Regions from separate parts of the Klebsiella electrica genome, predicted to be linked through region 2. Evidence: predicted binding sites of a transcription regulator. Region 2 holds the regulator's gene; the other holds the start of a gene.
What was found. The regulator PurR, encoded in region 2, represses purine synthesis genes. The targets are predictions, from matches to a motif close to CANGCAAACGTTTGCNTG.
Positions count from the first base shown of each region.

Region 1: the regulator PurR is predicted to act here: its motif matches at 1,318-1,335, upstream of Electrica_RS23525 (NCS2 family permease).

Region 1 is NZ_CP041247.1:4,914,600-4,920,979, reverse strand. Features, by position in the region: gene soxS (superoxide response transcriptional regulator SoxS) at 1-151, opposite strand, end outside; gene soxR (redox-sensitive transcriptional activator SoxR) at 237-698, shown strand; gene Electrica_RS23525 (NCS2 family permease) at 1,447-2,796, shown strand; gene Electrica_RS23515 (Na+/H+ antiporter) at 3,070-4,716, shown strand; gene Electrica_RS23510 (LysR family transcriptional regulator) at 4,857-5,738, opposite strand; gene Electrica_RS23505 (CidA/LrgA family protein) at 5,842-6,252, shown strand; gene Electrica_RS23500 (LrgB family protein) at 6,245-6,380, shown strand, end outside.
Region 2 is NZ_CP041247.1:2,315,540-2,327,666, forward strand. Features, by position in the region: tRNA gene Electrica_RS10990 (tRNA-Val) at 1-28, opposite strand, end outside; gene ydgU (small membrane protein YdgU) at 319-402, opposite strand; gene asr (acid resistance repetitive basic protein Asr) at 473-949, opposite strand; gene Electrica_RS11000 (NADPH-dependent F420 reductase) at 1,141-1,770, opposite strand; gene Electrica_RS11005 (LysR family transcriptional regulator) at 1,878-2,771, shown strand; gene mdtK (MdtK family multidrug efflux MATE transporter) at 2,811-4,184, opposite strand; gene Electrica_RS11015 (riboflavin synthase subunit alpha) at 4,414-5,049, shown strand; gene cfa (cyclopropane fatty acyl phospholipid synthase) at 5,114-6,262, opposite strand; gene punC (purine nucleoside transporter PunC) at 6,558-7,742, opposite strand; gene punR (DNA-binding transcriptional activator PunR) at 7,852-8,763, shown strand; gene purR (HTH-type transcriptional repressor PurR) at 8,782-9,807, opposite strand; gene cydH (cytochrome bd-I oxidase subunit CydH) at 10,103-10,192, shown strand; gene Electrica_RS11045 (MFS transporter) at 10,356-11,519, shown strand; gene sodB (superoxide dismutase [Fe]) at 11,562-12,127, opposite strand, start outside.

The DNA of each region.
Region 1 (6,380 bases), 2.6 Mb from region 2:
CCAGCGTTTGATGCATCACGGCGCGGAACATCCGCTGGAGGTACCATTTTGAATACCCCGATTTTCTGGCGACTACATCAATGTTAAGTGGTTGATCGATATGTTCATCAATCCATTCAATAAGCGTTTGGATAATATCCTGATGGGACATAAAGCGGCCTCTCTCAATTCTCGATTCGTCGTTTTGTCTGCGGGCGAGTATAATTCCTCAAGTTAACTTGAGGTAAAGCGCTTTTATGGAAAAGAAATCCCCCCGTATGAAAATGCTGTTGACCCCCGGCGAGGTGGCAAAACGAACCGGCGTGGCCGTCTCTGCCCTGCATTTCTATGAAAGCAAAGGGTTAATCCACAGCCAGCGTAATGCCGGTAATCAGCGGCGCTATCGCCGCGATGTGCTGCGCGCGGTGGCGATCATTAAGATCGCTCAGCGAATCGGCATTCCGCTGTCGACCATTGGCGATGCGTTTGGCGTGTTGCCGGAAGGGCATAACCTCAGCGCGAAGGAGTGGAAGCAGCTCTCATCGCAGTGGCGGGAAGAGCTTGATCGGCGTATTCATACCTTGACGGCGCTGCGCGACCAGCTTGATGGCTGTATCGGCTGCGGCTGTCTGTCGCGACGCGACTGCCCGCTGCGCAACCCGGGAGATAAGCTGGGTGAAGAGGGGACCGGCGCGCGACTGCTGGAGGATGATGTATAAAACTAAAGCGCCACAACAGGGCGCTTTAGTTGTTTTCCGGTCTTTGTCTTTAACATTATCCTGATGGTTCGCAGGAGGGTTTCCCCCGACATCGGCTCCCCTCGGTATTGCGCAAGATGTTGATGGAGGTTCCGGATTGCGCCGACAATTTAATTGTGGCACAGCCCGGCGTTTTCACCCGTTTATTTTGGCGAAATTTTTCCGCTAACCACCGTCAGTTCCTGTCGTGAATTTGAACGAATAACCGGAGAACCGTCCATACTGACGGTACACCCTCCCAATCCATTGCGATCCCAGCGCGTGCGGTGGGCGTTTGAAGAACGCCAGCTGCCTTATCGTATTGTCAGCTACCCGCAGTGAGGCAGTGATTTTTGTGATGACCGCAGTGAATTGCTATCAGCGCAATACAAAAATGTTACCTGATTGCGCATGGACGATAACGTTTGCGCATCGACTGGTTATTTGATGAACGCCATAAGCAAAATTTAGCGAATTAACACAAACTTCAGTTGAAAAGGCGCGTCTAAAGGCTGGATAATCGTTTGCTTTTGTATTTTGCTCACTATTTACCCCGCTTTGGGGGGAGCAAATGCATTCTGACCACCGTATTGTATGCGCGGAGTTAAACGTTTGCTTTTTGCAGCCCCCCTGGCGCTGTGAGAGAGCACAAGGAGATCGCGTTTAACTGGCAGTGGATGGTCCACCACGCATACGGACGAACGATTAAAATTTTCAGGGGAAGTTTTCTATGTCTACGCCTTCAGCGCGTACCGGCGGTTCGTTAGACGCCTGGTTTAAAATTTCAGCTCGTGGCAGCTCCGTGCGTCAGGAGATTGTTGCCGGTTTAACCACCTTCCTGGCGATGGTGTACTCGGTCATTGTGGTCCCGGGCATGTTGGGTAAAGCCGGATTCCCTCCGGCAGCCGTGTTCGTCTCCACGTGTCTGGTCGCCGGCGTAGGCTCTCTGGTGATGGGGCTGTGGGCAAACCTGCCGCTGGCCATCGGCTGCGCTATTTCGCTGACCGCGTTCACCGCCTTCAGCCTGGTGCTGGGCCAGCACATCAGTATTCCGGTTGCGCTGGGCGCCGTGTTCCTGATGGGCGTGCTGTTCACCGTTATCTCCGCCACCGGTATTCGTAGCTGGATCCTGCGCAATTTACCGCAGGGCGTTGCGCACGGCACCGGGATAGGTATCGGCCTGTTTCTGCTGCTGATCGCCGCCAACAGCGTGGGCCTGGTGATTAAAAACCCGCTGGACGGTTTGCCGGTCGCGCTGGGTCACTTCAACAGCTTCCCGGTGATTATGTCGCTGGTGGGGCTGGCGGTGATCATTGGCCTGGAAAAAATGAAAGTGCCGGGCGGTATCCTGCTGACCATTATCGGCGTGTCGATCGTGGGGCTGATTTTTGACCCGAACGTCCATTTCTCCGGTATTTTCGCGATGCCGTCGCTGAGCGACGACAAAGGCAACTCACTGATTGGCAGCCTCGATATCATCGGCGCGCTGAACCCGGTGATTCTGCCAAGCGTGCTGGCGCTGGTGATGACGGCGGTATTTGATGCCACCGGCACCATTCGCGCCGTAGCGGGGCAGGCAAACCTGCTGGATAAAGACGGGCAGATTATCAACGGCGGTAAAGCCTTGACCACCGACTCCCTGAGCAGCGTCTTCTCCGGCGTTGTCGGGGCGGCGCCGGCGGCGGTGTATATCGAATCGGCGGCGGGGACTGCGGCGGGCGGTAAAACCGGCCTCACCGCGGTAACCGTTGGCGTGCTGTTCCTGCTGATTCTGTTCCTCTCTCCGCTCTCTTATCTGGTGCCTGCGTATGCCACGGCACCTGCGCTGATGTATGTCGGTCTGCTGATGCTGAGCAACGTGGCGAAAATCGACTTTAACGATTTCGTCGATGCGATGGCCGGGCTGATCACCGCGGTCTTTATCGTACTGACCTGTAACATCGTCACCGGCATCATGATCGGCTTTGCCACCCTGGTGATTGGCCGTCTGGTCTCCGGCGAGTGGCGTAAGCTGAACGTGGGGACCGTCATCATCGCGGCCGCGCTGGTTATCTTCTACGCCGGCGGTTGGGCCATTTAAGCTTTTCTTGCGCATCGCGGGCGGCTCAGGCCGCCCGTTTTATTTTTAAGCCACATCCTGTTTCCTTTTGCGTTAATCTGAGTAGCGTATTATCCAGAGACATGACGGCTCCGGTGTATACCCGTCATACTTCAAGTTGCATGAGCGTTGGCTGTTCTCGCTCACCCCAGTCACTTACTTCAGTAAGCTCCTGGGGATTCCCTGCGTCGCTGTCTGCCTGCAACTCGAATTATTGAGGGTATAAAATAAGAAAACCCAGCAAACAGGGAACACATGGAAATATTCTTCACCATACTCATTATGACCCTCGTGGTCTCTCTCTCCGGGGTGGTTACACGCGTACTGCCCTTTCAGGTCCCACTACCACTGATGCAAATCGCCATTGGCGCGCTACTGGCGTGGCCGACGTTTGGTTTGCACGTTGAATTCGACCCCGAGCTGTTCCTGGTCTTGTTTATCCCGCCGCTGCTTTTTGCCGATGGCTGGAAAACGCCGACCCGCGAATTTATTGAGCACGGACGAGAAATCCTCGGGCTGGCGCTGGCGCTGGTGCTGGTGACGGTGGTGGGGATTGGCTTCCTCATTTACTGGATCGTGCCGGGTATTCCGCTGATTCCCGCCTTCGCGCTGGCGGCGGTGTTGTCACCGACCGATGCCGTGGCGCTGTCAGGCATCGTGGGCGAAGGACGCATTCCGAAAAAAATTATGGGGATTTTGCAGGGCGAGGCGTTGATGAACGATGCCTCCGGCCTGGTCTCGCTGAAGTTTGCCGTCGCCGTGGCGATGGGCACGATGGTCTTTACCGTCGGCGGTGCGACGGTCGAGTTCCTCAAAGTCGCCATCGGCGGCATCCTCGCCGGGTTTGTGGTGAGCTGGCTGTATGGTCGTTCGATGCGCTTCCTCAGCCGCTGGGGCGGCGATGAGCCAGCGACGCAGATTGTGCTGCTGTTCCTGCTGCCGTTTGCCTCCTACCTGATCGCGGAACATATCGGTGTATCCGGGATCCTGGCGGCGGTGGCGGCGGGGATGACCATCACCCGTTCCGGTGTGATGCGCACCGCGCCGCTGGCCATGCGCCTGCGAGCGAACAGTACCTGGGCGATGCTGGAATTTGTCTTTAACGGCATGGTGTTCCTGCTGTTGGGCCTGCAACTGCCGGAGATTCTGTCGACATCGCTGGTGGCGGCGGAAGCAGATCCTAATGTTGAAACCTGGATGCTGTTTACCGACATTATCCTGATCTACGCCGCGCTGATGCTGGTGCGTTTTGGCTGGCTGTGGACGATGCGCAAATTAAGCCAGCGTTTCCTGAAAAAGAAACCGATGGAATTTGGTTCGTGGACCACCCGTGAGCTGCTTATCTCCTCCGTTGCCGGAGTCCGCGGGGCGATAACCCTCGCCGGTGTGCTGTCGATTCCGCTGCTGCTGCCGGACGGCAACGTCTTCCCGGCCCGCTATGAGCTGATCTTCCTGGCCGCTGGGGTGATTCTGTTCTCGCTGTTTGTCGGGGTGATTGCGCTGCCGATTTTGCTCCGCCACATTGAATCGAGCGACCACGTTCAGCAGCGGAAAGAAGAGCGGCTGGCGCGCGCGGCGACGGCGGATGTGGCGATTGTCGCGATTCAGAAAATGGAAGAGCGTCTGGCGGCCGATACCAAAGAGAATATTGATAACCAGCTGCTGACTGAGGTCAGTTCGCGGGTGATTGGTAACCTGCGCCGCCGCGTCGACGGACGTAACGATGTGGAAACCTCGATACTCGAAGAGCAGCTTGAGCGTCGGTTCCGCCTGGCGGCGCTGCGTTCAGAACGCGGCGAGCTGTATCATCTTCGGGCGACCCGACAGATCAGCAATGAAACGCTGCAGAAGCTGCTCCACGACCTTGACCTGCTGGAAACGCTGCTCATCGAAGATCAGTAATCGCGTACCTTCTCCCCGGCGGCGCTTTTGCTTGCCGGGGAAAAAGGCGCGTGCGGGACGGGTTGGGGTGAAAGCGTCGCTCTGATAAGGCGTTTACGCCGCGACCCGGCACGAAGCCGCCGCGCGCCGCCTCCGGGAACTTACTTCAGCCAGAACGCCTTACTGCATTCCAGCCACGCCTGCGCGCTGTGCGACAGATAAACGCCTTCCCGCCAGATCATCCCCAGCTCCCAGTGCAGCTCGCTCTGCAGCGGTATCGAGCAAAAATTCTCCGCATCGAGACGTTCACAGATCGGTTGCGGCAGGATAGCCACGCCGATGCCCGCCTGCACCATAGCCGCGAGGAAATCCCACTGGCCGCTGCGCACCGCGATGCGCGGCTTCACCTCATGACAGGTAAACAGCGCCATCAGCTGCCGGTTCAGAGCGAAACCTTCGTTATAAATGACCAGCGGATGGGCCGCGAGCGCTTCCGGCGACAGTGACTGAACGCTTTCCCACTCCTCCGTTCTTGGCGTCAGCACGCACAGCGGATGGTTGAAGAGCGGCAACGTGCTCAGGCCGCTGTCTTCATCTACCGGCAGCGCTGTCATGGCGAGATCCAGTTCGCCGTTGCTCACCGCCTGCTGGACCGTCAGGCCACCGAACTCGGCAATTTTCAGCTCCACGCCCGGGTAGCGCTGGCGAAACAGGCTAATCGGTTCGGCCATCAGCATGCCGACCATCGGCGGGATCCCCAGTCTCAGGACCCCTTTGTACAGGTGGTTAATATCATTCAGCTCTGATTCCAGCTGATGAAACTCGCCCAGAATCGCCTGCCCACGCTCGAAGACAACCCGACCGGTATCGGTCAGCAGGAGCCGGCGGCCATCGCGAATCAACAGGGTGCAGTTCAGCTCATCTTCCAGATTTTTGAGCATTTTGCTGATCGTGGGCTGTGTGACGAAAAGTTTTTCCGCAGCGCGCGTAAAACTCTGTTGACGCACCACTTCGACAAAATAGCGCAGCGTTCGGATATCCATAATTATTCCCTGAGACTATACCTGTGATGATTTTAATTCATTTTTGTCCGTTCGGGCGGCTCTCTATACTTTACATCTTGCTTCTTTTTCAGGAATTTCGCTCATGGCCTTCGCGCCAGCTCGTGTGACCCCCTTCGTTGTCCAGCGCCTCCAGGTCCCGGTTCAGGTGCTGATATATGCCGGATTGTTCGTCTGCGCTGAATATTTGGTTAACTGGCTGCATCTGCCGCTGCCGGCGAACCTGGTCGGCATGTTGCTGCTGCTGACGCTGATCGTCTGTCGGGTTATCCCGCTAAAATGGGTGCGGGCTGGCGCCCGCTGGCTGCTGGCGGAAATGCTGCTGTTCTTTGTTCCGGCAGTGGTGGCGGTGGTGAACTATACCCAGCTGCTGATGGCCGACGGCTGGCGGATCTTGCTGGTGATTGCGCTGAGTACCCTGATGGTGCTGGGGGCAACGGCATGGGTGGTGGATAAAGTGTATCGCTATGAAGTCAGCCGGATGAAGCATGAGTGATTTTCAACTGAGCGTCCTGTGCCTGGTGGTGACGCTGGTACTCTATTTCGCCAATAAGCGCCTGTATCGCCGCTTCCACAAGCTGCCGCTGATGCCGCTGGTGTTTACCCCGATACTGCTGGTGCTGA
Region 2 (12,127 bases):
GTGCTCTAACCAACTGAGCTATGAACGCAATGTTGTGGTGACAACGGGGACGCATATTAGCGATCGGATGGGGTTGTGGCAAGAGGCAAACGTCACTTTTCTTTCAGATCTCACGCGATTGCGGAAGTTTTACGCATATTGCTTATATTTTACTGATGATAAAGGATATTTCTTATCCAACTACCTTTGTCGCGCTGCGGCGTCGTTCCTGACGCAGGGCGAAGAGGGGCCTGGAGAAGCTGCCGGGAGAGAGAACAGGTGATTCGTCAGGCGAACGGCGCAAGAGGCGTCGCAGACGCTTGTGCCGCAACAGAGGGATTATTTGAAAATAAGGCGAAGGGTAAAAAGCGCGCAGAGGACTAACAGGATCAGAATAAGCTCAAAACGATAGCGCTGCAGCATAGTGGCCTCCTGAAATAAAACCGGCGCTGTAGCAGCGCCGGTTTATGATTAACCTGACTTACCGGAAATATTAAGCAGCCGGTTGTGCAGCAGGTTTAGCGGCGTGGTGTTTAGCAGCTTTGTGGTGTTTTTTCGCAGCCTGAGCTTTCTGCGCTACTGGTTTAGCAGCAGCTTTGTGATGTTTTTTCGCAGCCTGGGCTTTCTGAGCTACTGGTTTAGTTGCAGCTTTGTGGTGTTTTTTCGCAGCCTGGGCTTTCTGCTCTGCGGCTGGTTTAGCAGCGGCTTTGTGGTGTTTTTTCGCAGCCTGGGCTTTCTGTTCAGCGGCTGGTTTAGCAGCGGCTTTGTGGTGTTTTTTCGCAGCCTGAGCTTTCTGTTCAGCGGCTGGTTTAGCAGCGGTTTTGTGCTGTTTCTTATGATGCACGGTTTTGGCAGTGGTGCTGTGAGTTGCAGCAGCCGGAGCCTGAGTGGTGCTTACTGCGTCAGCAGCGAAAGCAGCAGAAGACAGACCCATAGCAGCGGCAACGACCAGAGCTAATACTTTTTTCATTCTGATATCCTCGAAATTGTTTCTTCAGTTAACCCCACTGCGGGGCTGTTGAAGTCACTATAAGTATTTCTTTCCCAGGCTTCAGTGAGTGTTTGGTATCGGCAAGTAACGGAATGTACAACGGCTGTGGCGGGCGAAAAACAGGAGGCTCCGCTGACGACGGAATACGCGTCGGCGGAGGGAAGGGACGGTTAGCGACGCGGAGTCCGGGACAACGCCGTGAGCAGCGCCGGGCGGGTCATTGGTACGCAATAGGCGGGCTGGCCGCGTTCAAAACGCCATCCTTCGGACAGCGGTCCGGCATCAACGGTGTCAAAACCAAACGCCTCGTACAGCGCGGCGGCTATCGCTTTCCCTTCTTCACTATCGCCTGCCAGCGGCAGCGCCCGACGATTTTCCGCGCCTGCGGGCAGTCCATCGCTTTCCAGTTGGGTCATAGGAATCGCGTTAAACGCTTTGGTGACGGTGGCGGCAGGCAGGATTTGAGCGAGTAATTCGCTGGTAGTGATATCTCCTGACTCCAGCGCCTCAACCGGGCCGTCACGTTCGGGATAATAATTCACTGCATCAATGACATGTTTATCTTTAATTGCGGCGACCGGCAGTGAGTGGATGGCACTGAGCGGCACGGCAATGACCACCACCTCGCCAAATTCGGCAGCGTCATTTGCGCTGCCGACCTGGCTACCAATCATCGGACCCAGGCTGAACAGAGTCTGTGGTCCCCGCGAGTTACTCAACATGACATCGTGACCGGCGGCAAGCGCCAGCTTCGCCACAGACCGGCCAACGAATCCGGCACCGATAATACCAATCTTCATTTTCAACTCCTTACGAATGATCAGGGTGTGGCGATAAATTTAATTCCATCTGTACAGAAGATAAATCGTAAGATAGTGGAATGATAAACAACTCAAATGAGTGAATCATGGACCAGCTCACCAGTATCAGGGTTTTCGTAAAGGCGGCTGAGACGGGGTCGTTTGCCGCCACGGCCGCACAACTGCGGCTCTCGCCGCAGATGGTCGCCCGACACGTGGCCGCGCTTGAGGCGCATCTGGGCACTTCATTAATCGCCCGCACCACGCGCCGACAGACGCTCACCGATATCGGGCGTGGCTACTATGAACGTTGCCGCGTGGTACTGGCTGAAATAGCGGAAGCGGACGCGGTGGCGCAGGAAATGAAAGCGACCCCATCAGGCATTATCCGGGTGAATGCGCCGGTCACGTTTGGTTCGCATGCGCTCGCGGCCTTTATTACCGACTATCTTGCCCGCTACCCTGACGTCCAGGTCGAGCTGACGCTGAGCGACCGCATTGTCGACCCGATTGAAGAGGAGTTTGAGGTGATCGTGCGTATCGGCGAGCTGGCCGACAGTTCGATGGTCGCTTGGCCGCTGCTGCCATACCGGCTGATTGCCTGTGCGTCACCTGACTATATTTTGCGTCACGGCGAGCCGCAGACGCCGACCGATCTTCAACAGCATGCGTGTCTGGTCTATGGTCACTGGTCGGCAGGGAGCGCCTGCCGGTGGCAATTTGAGAAAGAGGGGACCATGTTCGAGGTTAAACCCTCCGGGCGCTTGCGCGCAAATGACTGGAAGGCGCTGATGAATGCCGCCATTGCGGGGCACGGTATTACCCTGGGGCCGGAAGAGGTGTTGAAAACCGAAGTGGCGCGGGGGAGTCTGGTGCAGGTTTTAGCCGGATACTCAGGACCTGCGCGGCCCATGCATGTTCTGGTGCCGACCGGACGGCGGCGAACGACGAAAATTAAATGTTTTGTCGACGCATTAAGAGCCGCACTGGGCCCGCGCTGAATCCGTTCGGGCACCCCGTGTGCAGGGTGCCGCTGGGCATTAGCGCGCCGCGCGTTGCAAAATTACGCTGGACGGTTGACGCTGCAGGAAACGCATCCGCAGCATCATCATCACTGCCGCCGAGGTGAGCCCGATAATAAATCCGCACCAGAAACCCGCAGGCCCCATACGCGGAACCAGCGTATCCGTTAAGGCCAACAGGTAGCCGCTCGGCAGCCCCAGCACCCAGTACGCGGTAAACGTGATAAAGAAGATCGACCGCGTGTCTTTATATCCGCGCAAAATCCCGCTACCAATGACCTGTACGGAGTCAGAAATCTGATAAATCGCGGCCAGCAGCATCAGCTGGGAAGCCAGCAGGACCACTTCCGGACTGTCGTTATACAGTAGCGCAATCTGCTTACGCATCAGAATAGTGAAAATCGCCGTGACGACGGCCATGCAGACGCCAACGCCGACCCCGGTTCTGGCAGACACCTGCGCATCGAGGGTCGAACCCTGTCCAAGACGGAAGCCGACGCGGATGGTCACCGCTGCCGCTAGCGAGAGAGGTAAAACGAACATCAGCGAGCTGAAGTTCAGGGCTATCTGATGGCCCGCGACGTCCACAATCCCTAACGGGGAAACCAGCAGCGCAACGACCGCAAACAGGGTGACTTCGAAAAACAGCGCCAGCGCAATCGGCAGCCCGAGCTGCGCCAGGCGTTTAAGCACGCCGAAGTCCGGGCCGCTGAAGCTTTCATCGCTACGGATATCGCGCATAGAACGGGCGCGGCGTACCCAGGAGATCATGCAAAAGAACATCACCCAGTAAACGGATGCTGTCGCCACGCCGCAGCCGATGCCGCCCAGTTCGGGCATGCCAAAATGGCCGTAGATAAAGATATAGTTCACGGGAATATTGACCAGCAGGCCGATAAATCCTATCACCATCCCCGGTTTAGTTTTCGCAAGGCCTTCACACTGGTTACGTGCGACCTGGAAGAAGAGATAGCCGGGAGTGCCCCACAGCAGCGCACGCAGGTAGCCCACCGCTTTTTCGGCAAGGGCCGGGTCAATATTGTGCATCGAGCTGATGATGTACCCGGCGTTCCACAGGACCACCATGACCAGCAGCGACACCAATCCCGCCAGCCAGAACCCCTGACGAACCTGGTGGGCAATGCGGTCGCGGCGACCGGAGCCGTTTAGCTGCGCGATAACCGGCGTCAGCGCCAGCAGCAGACCATGGCCAAAGAGAATGGCGGGGAGCCAGATCGAGGTGCCAATCGCGACGGCCGCCATGTCGGTGGCGCTATAGCCGCCCGCCATGACGGTATCGACAAAGCCCATGGAGGTCTGGGCGACCTGTGCGAGGATCACCGGGATAGCCAGTGCTAATAACTGACGCGCTTCAATAAAATACTTCTGCACGTGAACACCTTTATATTGTTGTTATTTTGAGACTAAAAAAGCCGCCGTAAATGGCAGCAAGAAGAAAGAGCTGAAGGGATTTCCAGTCTATTGTAGCGAGGATGCGCCATTAAGCCAGTGAAAAAATGGTAGGGCACGATGCGCGCTGGCAACCTGTTTTGCCAACTGGTATTGTTCCCGACAGGTATAACGGTAATGATACCGTCACGAAAGTCTACAGGAGTAAAGCATGTTTACTGGCATTGTGCAGGGGACCGCTAAAGTGGTGTCCATCGATGAAAAACCCAATTTTCGCACCCATGTGGTGGAATTGCCTGAGCATATGCTCGCCGGCATCGAGACCGGGGCATCGGTGGCGCACAACGGTTGCTGCCTGACGGTCACCGAAATTGACGGTCCGCGCATCAGTTTCGACCTGATGAAAGAGACGCTACGTATTACCAACCTCGGCGCTGTAGAGGTGGGGGACGTGGTCAACGTGGAACGAGCGGCGAAATTCAGCGATGAGATCGGTGGCCATCTGATGTCCGGTCACATTATGACCACGGCGGAAATCGTCAAGATCCTGACCTCGGAAAATAACCGCCAGATCTGGTTTAAAGTTCAGGACCCGACGCTAATGAAATATATCCTCTATAAAGGATTTATCGGCGTCGACGGGATCAGCCTGACGGTCGGTGAAGTGACGCCGACGCGTTTTTGCGTGCATTTGATCCCGGAAACCCTGCAGCGCACCACGCTTGGCGTCAAAAAACTCGGCGACCGGGTGAATATCGAGATCGACCCGCAAACCCAGGCGGTCGTCGATACCGTGGAACGCGTGCTGGCGGCGAAAGAAGCAGCCCAGCGCCTGAGCGATGAATGATTGGGCGCCGCTGCCGGATGAAGAATGAAAGAAAAGGCATCCCCCGTGTTAACGGGGGATAGTTTTAGCGGGCAACGCGAAGGCCGTTTTCAACACCGCGAGAAAAGACGACCTGCCAGAGCTGAATATCGCGTGCGCGAAATGCTCCCGCGCAGGCGTTGAGATAATAGCTAAACATCCGTTTAAAACGTTCCGAATAGTTATCGGCGATCTCGGGCCAGCTGGCCAGGAAGCGCTCGTACCAGGCCATTAACGTGGTATCGTAATCGGCACCGATATTGTGCCAGTCTTCCATCACAAAATGGGATTCGCTGGCTTGCGCGATATGACGAACCGAAGGCAGGCAACCGTTGGGGAAAATATATTTATTGATCCACGGATCGACGCTGTGGTCCGTTTTTTTGGAGCCAATGGTGTGCAGTAAGAAACGACCGTCAGGTTTCAAATTACGATCTACCACGTCAAAATAGGTGGCGTAATTTTTAGGTCCCACGTGTTCAAACATCCCGACGGAAACAATGCGATCAAAGTGGTCATGCAGATCGCGATAGTCCTGCAGCAAAATGGTGACATCCAACCCTTCGCATCGCTGCTGGGCCATTTTTTGCTGCTCGGCGGAAATGGTCACCCCGACCACGCTGACGTGATAATTTTTGGCCATGTAGTAAGCCAGCCCACCCCAGCCGCAGCCAATATCCAGCACCCGCATCCCCGGTTCCAGCTGCAGCTTGCGGCAAATAAGATCTAATTTAGCTACCTGCGCCTCTTCCAGCGATTGCGCCTCTTTCCAGTACGCGCAGGAATATTGCATATAGGGGTCGAGCATACGGCTGAAAAGATCGTTGCCGAGGTCGTAATGTTCTTTCCCGACAATCCAGGCGCGCTTTTTACTTTGTAGATTAAACAGGCGAGCGCCCGCGACGCGCAACGTATCTTTGAGATGATGCGGGAGCTGATTTTCCAGCCCGGCGCGCAGTACTTTATGGAAGAATAGATCCAGCCGTTCGCAATCCCACCAGCCGTCCATATAACTTTCACCTAACCCCAGTGACCCTTCCTGCAAAACACGTTTAAAAAAGAGCGGATTGTTAATCTGCAGATCGGAGGGGGAGGGGCCATTGACTTCAATGCCCGCGCGACCGAGTAATTCGGTTGCAATTCGGTACCAGTCGTCGTTTGGTACGCTTACTTCTTCTATACACGATGAACTCATAGCTTCTCCATCACGCCCAAGTGATCAGAACCTTAAAACAGCGTAGACGCTTTTTTGGCTTTGTGAGAAATCTCACGGAATATCCGTGAAGCTGCTATCCGACGTAGAACAGAGGAAGGGCGAAAACCCTTGCCGAAAGGCCTTCCATGGTGAAACGGGATGCATCCTGCTCCCGTTAATCTTAAAAATTTTTTTATTTATGTGAAGCCGCACCAGTATAGGCCGCTGAGATCAGGCTTTCAATAAAAATATATTAGCAGGCTAATTACTGACCTGTAACATCACTGAAACGCATTTATGCATGCGATGACTCCGTGGTCAGGCACACGCTCTGACGCTGCATAAAATAGCCCAGCCCGGCCAGCACGATAGAAACCAGCATCACGCTGGTGGTGGTCAGCAGCGGCGTGGCAATCAGCGCCGAGACCAGCAGGCTGGTCATGAAGCACAGGCCGAGCTGCAGCGTGTTCTGCAACGCGGCGGCACGACCTGTCGCCTGGGGGAACGGCTTCAGCGCCTGGGCGACAACTATCGGGTAAATCCCGCCATTGACAATCGCCATCACGCAGAAGGGAATCATCACCACAATAATTGAGGCGTCCGCAGCCAGGCCCACCATCCAGGTTGCGGCCACGCTGACGGCGAAAATCACCAGTAGCCAGGGCAGCAGCTGTTGGCCCTGCCATTTCTGCAGCGCCGCGCGGCATCCATAGCCACCGACTAAAAAGGCGATAGTCTGCGGGACATAGCTAAGACCGATAGCGGTCGGACCGTAGCCCATCTCATGGAGAATAAACGGCGACCCGGTCAACCAGGCAAAAAAGCTGGCGGAGCAGGCGGCGTAAATCAGCACGTTGCCGCTGTATTCGCGTGAGCGCAGCAGCGTCATAAAGGTCAGTTTTTCGCGGGCGTCACCCTGCGGCCTGGCGACCGGCTTCAGGCGCAGGGCGGGGACCATCAGCAGCAGGGCGATGGCAAAAAGAGTGGCAAAAATGGTCTGCCATTCGAGATGGGCGAGCAGCCAGCTGCCGAGCAACGGCGCCAGAGCCGGCGATAACCCCACCAGCGGCATGATGGTGGCGAAAATACGGTTAGTGCGCTGGGCGGGATAATAGTCCGTGACCATCGCCTGCCAGGTCACCGCCGCCGCGCAGACGCCGAGAGCCTGGATAAAGCGCAGCGCCAGCATCAGGGTGGCATCGCGTACCCACAGCATTCCCAGACAGCCGATAGCGAAGATAGCCAGCCCGGTCAGCAGAATCGGTTTACGTCCGTAGCGGTCCGAGAGCGGGCCCCAGAACAGCTGCCCAATGGCGAAGCCGGCGAGGAACAGACTCAGGCTGGCGCTGACTGACGCCGCAGAGGTATTGAGATCCTGCTGGATAGCCGAAAAGGCCGGCAGATACATGTCGGTGGCCAGGAAACCCAGCACGCTGAGTCCCGCCAGCCACACTAAAAATCCTTTCCCCGGTTGTTGCATAACATTCTCTTATAGATACAGATAGGATGCCGCAGAGTGTAGGGAGTGCATTCTGGCTTGTGAAACGCTAATATTTTCTACATGCATTCAAAATTTTTGCAGGCAGAATATGTGGTCCGAATACTCACTCGAAGTTGTTGATGCTGTCGCCCGCAACGGCAGCTTCAGCGCAGCGGCGCAGGAGTTGCACCGCGTACCTTCGGCGGTCAGTTATACCGTCCGTCAGCTGGAAGAGTGGCTGGCGGTACCGCTTTTTGAACGCCGCCATCGCGATGTCGAATTGACCCCCGCCGGGCTTTGGTTTTTACAGGAGGGACGTTCTGTTATCAAAAAAATGCAGATCACCCGCCAGCAGTGCCAGCAGATAGCCAACGGCTGGCGCGGTCAGCTGTCGATAGCCGTGGATGACATCGTTAAACCGGCCCGTATGCGGCAGATGATTGTCGATTTTTATCGTCACTTTCCGGATGTCGAGCTGATTGTTTTTCAGGAGGTCTTCAACGGCGTCTGGGACGCGCTGGCCGACGGGCGCGTGGAGCTAGCTATCGGGGCCACCCGTTCTATTCCGGTGGGGGGGCGCTACGCTTTTCGCGATATGGGGATGCTGAGCTGGGATTGCGTGGTGGCGAGCCATCATCCGCTGGCGCAGATGACCGGCCCACTCAGCGATGATGTGTTGCGCAACTGGCCGTCGCTGGTCCGGGAGGATACCTCCCGCTCGTTACCGAAACGCACGACCTGGCTACTGGATAACCAGAAAAGGGTGGTGGTGCCGGACTGGGAGTCATCGGCGACCTGCCTGTCGGCGGGATTGTGCGTTGGCATGGTGCCGAGCCATTTCGCCCGCCCCTGGATTGACCGCGGCGAATGGACCGCGCTGGCGCTGGAAAACCCGTTTCCGGATGCCGCATGCTGCCTGACATGGCAGCAGAGCGACGCCTCGCCGGCCCTCTCATGGCTGCTGGATTATCTGGGGGACAGTGAAACGTTAAACCGGGAGTGGCTGCGGGCGCCGGAGTAGCCGGCGCCGCACGGGCGATTAGCGACGGTAGTCGACGAACGGGCCGTCGACGACAGAGCGGCGCTCTACCAGTCGCGGGTGAACCTCAATCGACTGAGATTCTTCACGCTTATTGACGATCCGATCCATCAGCATATTGAAGGCCGCTTCCCCCAGCGAGTCTTTCGGCTGATGGATGGTGGTCAGCGCCGGGCTGAAATAGCGGGCGTTACGCACGTTATCATAACCGATCAGCGAAATGTCCTGCGGCACGCGCAGACCCATCTCATCCGCAGCACAGATGGCGCCCATCGCCATGATGTCGCCGCCGCAGAAGACTGCCGTCGGGCGATGCTGCTGGCTGAGGATCTGCTGCATCGCGCGGTAGCCGGATTCAGGCTCGAAGTCGCCCTGAACAATCCAGTTTTCCGGAACGGCGATCTGCGCTTCTTCCATGGCTTTCATAAAGCCCGCCAGGCGCCCGGCGCCGGTGTTACGCTCCAGTGGACCCGGGATCACGCCGATTTCACGGTGGCCGCGTTCGATCAGGTAGCGACCAGCCATGTAGCCGCCTTCGAAGGCGTTATCGATCACCGAATCGGTGAAGTCGGCTTTGGATTCACCCCAGTCCATTACCACCATCGGAATATGGCGGTACTCTTCCAGCATACTGAGCACCGATTCCGGATATTCAGAACACATAACCAGCATGCCGTCGACGCGCTTTTGCGCCATCATCGACAGATAGGCCTGCTGTTTTTCCGGATCGTTCCACGCATTGCCGAGAATCAGGGTATAGCCTTTCTGGAAACAGCTCTTTTCTACGGCTTCAATAATCTCAGCGAAATAGGCCGCTTCGCTGCTGGTGGCCAGCAGGCCGATCGATTTGGTGTGATTAACCTTCAGGCTGCGAGCAACGGCACTTGGAGAATAGTGCAGTTCTTTGATCGCCGCCCACACGGCGTTGCGGGTCTCTTCCGCCACGAAACGGGTTTTGTTAATTACATGTGATACTGTTGTAGTGGAAACGTTTGCGCGCTTCGCTACATCTTTAATTGTTGCCATTACTTCTCACTCCAGACCTTGACCTGATCGTCTGATTATCGATACGTAAACGTTTGCCTGTACACACCCTGAAGACAATTTTCATCATTGCATCACGTCGGGAAAACGACACAGAACGACAGGAAGGGGTCAATGGCCGATACGCTTTCAAATTAGCGTGGGATTTTGTCCGATCTTGCGGCAAAGGGGAAGAGCAAAAATGTGCATCGCCCTAAAACATGGAAGATTTTTGCGCGATAGTGTGCAAAAATGAGCAAGCTCACTTTTCATGTGGGGATAACAGGGGGAAAAATTGATGGATACAGATTTAAAGTTTTCGCTGACGACAACGATTATTGTCCTGGGTCTTATCGTGGCCGCTGGCCTGACAGCGGTACTGCACTGATTTATCCGGGGGAGAGGTCTCTTTCCCCCGACATCCCGCCATTATTACCAATTTCGCAAAAATCTTTTGCCATTTCGTTTACTTTTGTTTTTTTGTGATTGATGTCATGCTTTTGACTTCTAATGAGATACCGTCGCCGATGACGGTCTGCTGGAGTCATTGCATGAAAATCAACTTCCCCTTATTAGCGCTGGCGATAGGCGCGTTTGGTATTGGTACCACGGAGTTTTCCCCGATGGGGCTGCTGCCGGTGATTGCCAAAGGCGTCGACGTGTCAATTCCGGCGGCGGGAATGCTGATCAGCGCTTATGCGATCGGCGTGATGGTCGGGGCGCCGCTGATGACTTTGCTGCTCTCTCATCGCGCGCGCAGAAATGCGCTGATTTTTCTGATGGCGATCTTCACGCTGGGTAACGTCCTCTCCTCAATGGCGCCGGATTACACCACGCTGCTGATTTCGCGCATTATCACCAGCCTTAACCACGGGGCTTTCTTCGGCCTCGGTTCGGTGGTGGCGGCGAGCGTGGTGCCCAAACACAAACAGGCCAGCGCGGTGGCGACCATGTTCATGGGGTTGACCATCGCGAATATTGGCGGCGTTCCGGCGGCGACATGGCTGGGCGAAACGATCGGCTGGCGGATGTCGTTCCTCGCGACGGCAGGTCTGGGGCTGGTGGCGATGGTTAGCCTGTGGTTTTCGTTGCCCAAAGGCAGCGCTGGCGAGCGCCCGAACGTTAAACAGGAGCTCTCCGTGTTGGTCCGTCCGCAGGTGCTCTCCGCGCTGCTGACCACCGTGCTGGGGGCAGGCGCCATGTTCACCCTCTATACCTATATTGCGCCGGTGCTGCACACCGTTACGCACGCCTCGCCGCTGTTCGTCACCGTCATGCTGGTGTTGATTGGCGTCGGCTTTTCGCTGGGTAACTACCTGGGCGGTAAGTTCGCCGACCGCTCCGTCTCCGGGACGCTGAAGGGTTTTCTGCTGCTGCTGATGGTTATCATGCTGGCAATTCCGCTGCTGGCGCAGACGCAGCTGGGGGCCGCTATCAGTATGGTGGTCTGGGGGGCGGCGACCTTCGCCGTGGTTCCGCCGCTGCAAATGCGGGTGATGCGCGTGGCCCATGAAGCGCCGGGGCTCTCTTCGTCAGTCAATATCGGGGCGTTTAATCTCGGCAATGCGCTGGGCGCGGCAGCCGGCGGCGCGGTGATTTCCGGCGGACTGGGCTATGCTTTTGTGCCGGTGATGGGGGCGATAATTGCCGGGGGGGCGCTGCTGCTGGTGCTGTTCGGCGGGCGTTCGCAGCCGGAAGAGGCGTTGGTCGGATAGCCGATGTATTCGCAGAAGGGTTGCCCCTTCTGCGTTCGCGTTTTAGGCCGCCAGATTGGCCGCGACAAACTTCCAGTTTACCAGCGCCCAGAAGTGCGCCAGGTAGTCAGGACGGGCGTTACGGTAGTCGATGTAATAGGCATGTTCCCAGACATCCACGGTCAGCAGCGGTTTGGCATCGCCGGTCAGCGGCGTGCCAGCGTTGCTGGTGGAGACAATGCTCAGGCTGCCATCGCTGTTTTTAACCAGCCATGTCCAGCCGGCACCAAAGTTCTTCGCCGCCGCGTCGGTAAACTTCGCTTTGAACTCTGCAAAGTTGCCGAAGGATTGATTGATAGCGGCTGCCAGCTCACCTTCCGGTTCGCCGCCCGCATTCGGTGCGAGGCAGTTCCAGTAGAAAGTATGGTTCCAGACCTGGGCCGCATTGTTAAAGATGCCGCCTTCAGAAGAGCGGACGATCGCTTCTAAAGATTGACCTTCAAACGCGGTGCCTTTGATCAGGTTGTTGAGGTTGGTGACATAGGCCTGGTGATGTTTACCGTAGTGGTATTCCAGGGTTTCTGCGGAAATGTGCGGCGCCAGGGCGTCTTTTGCATACGGTAATGCAG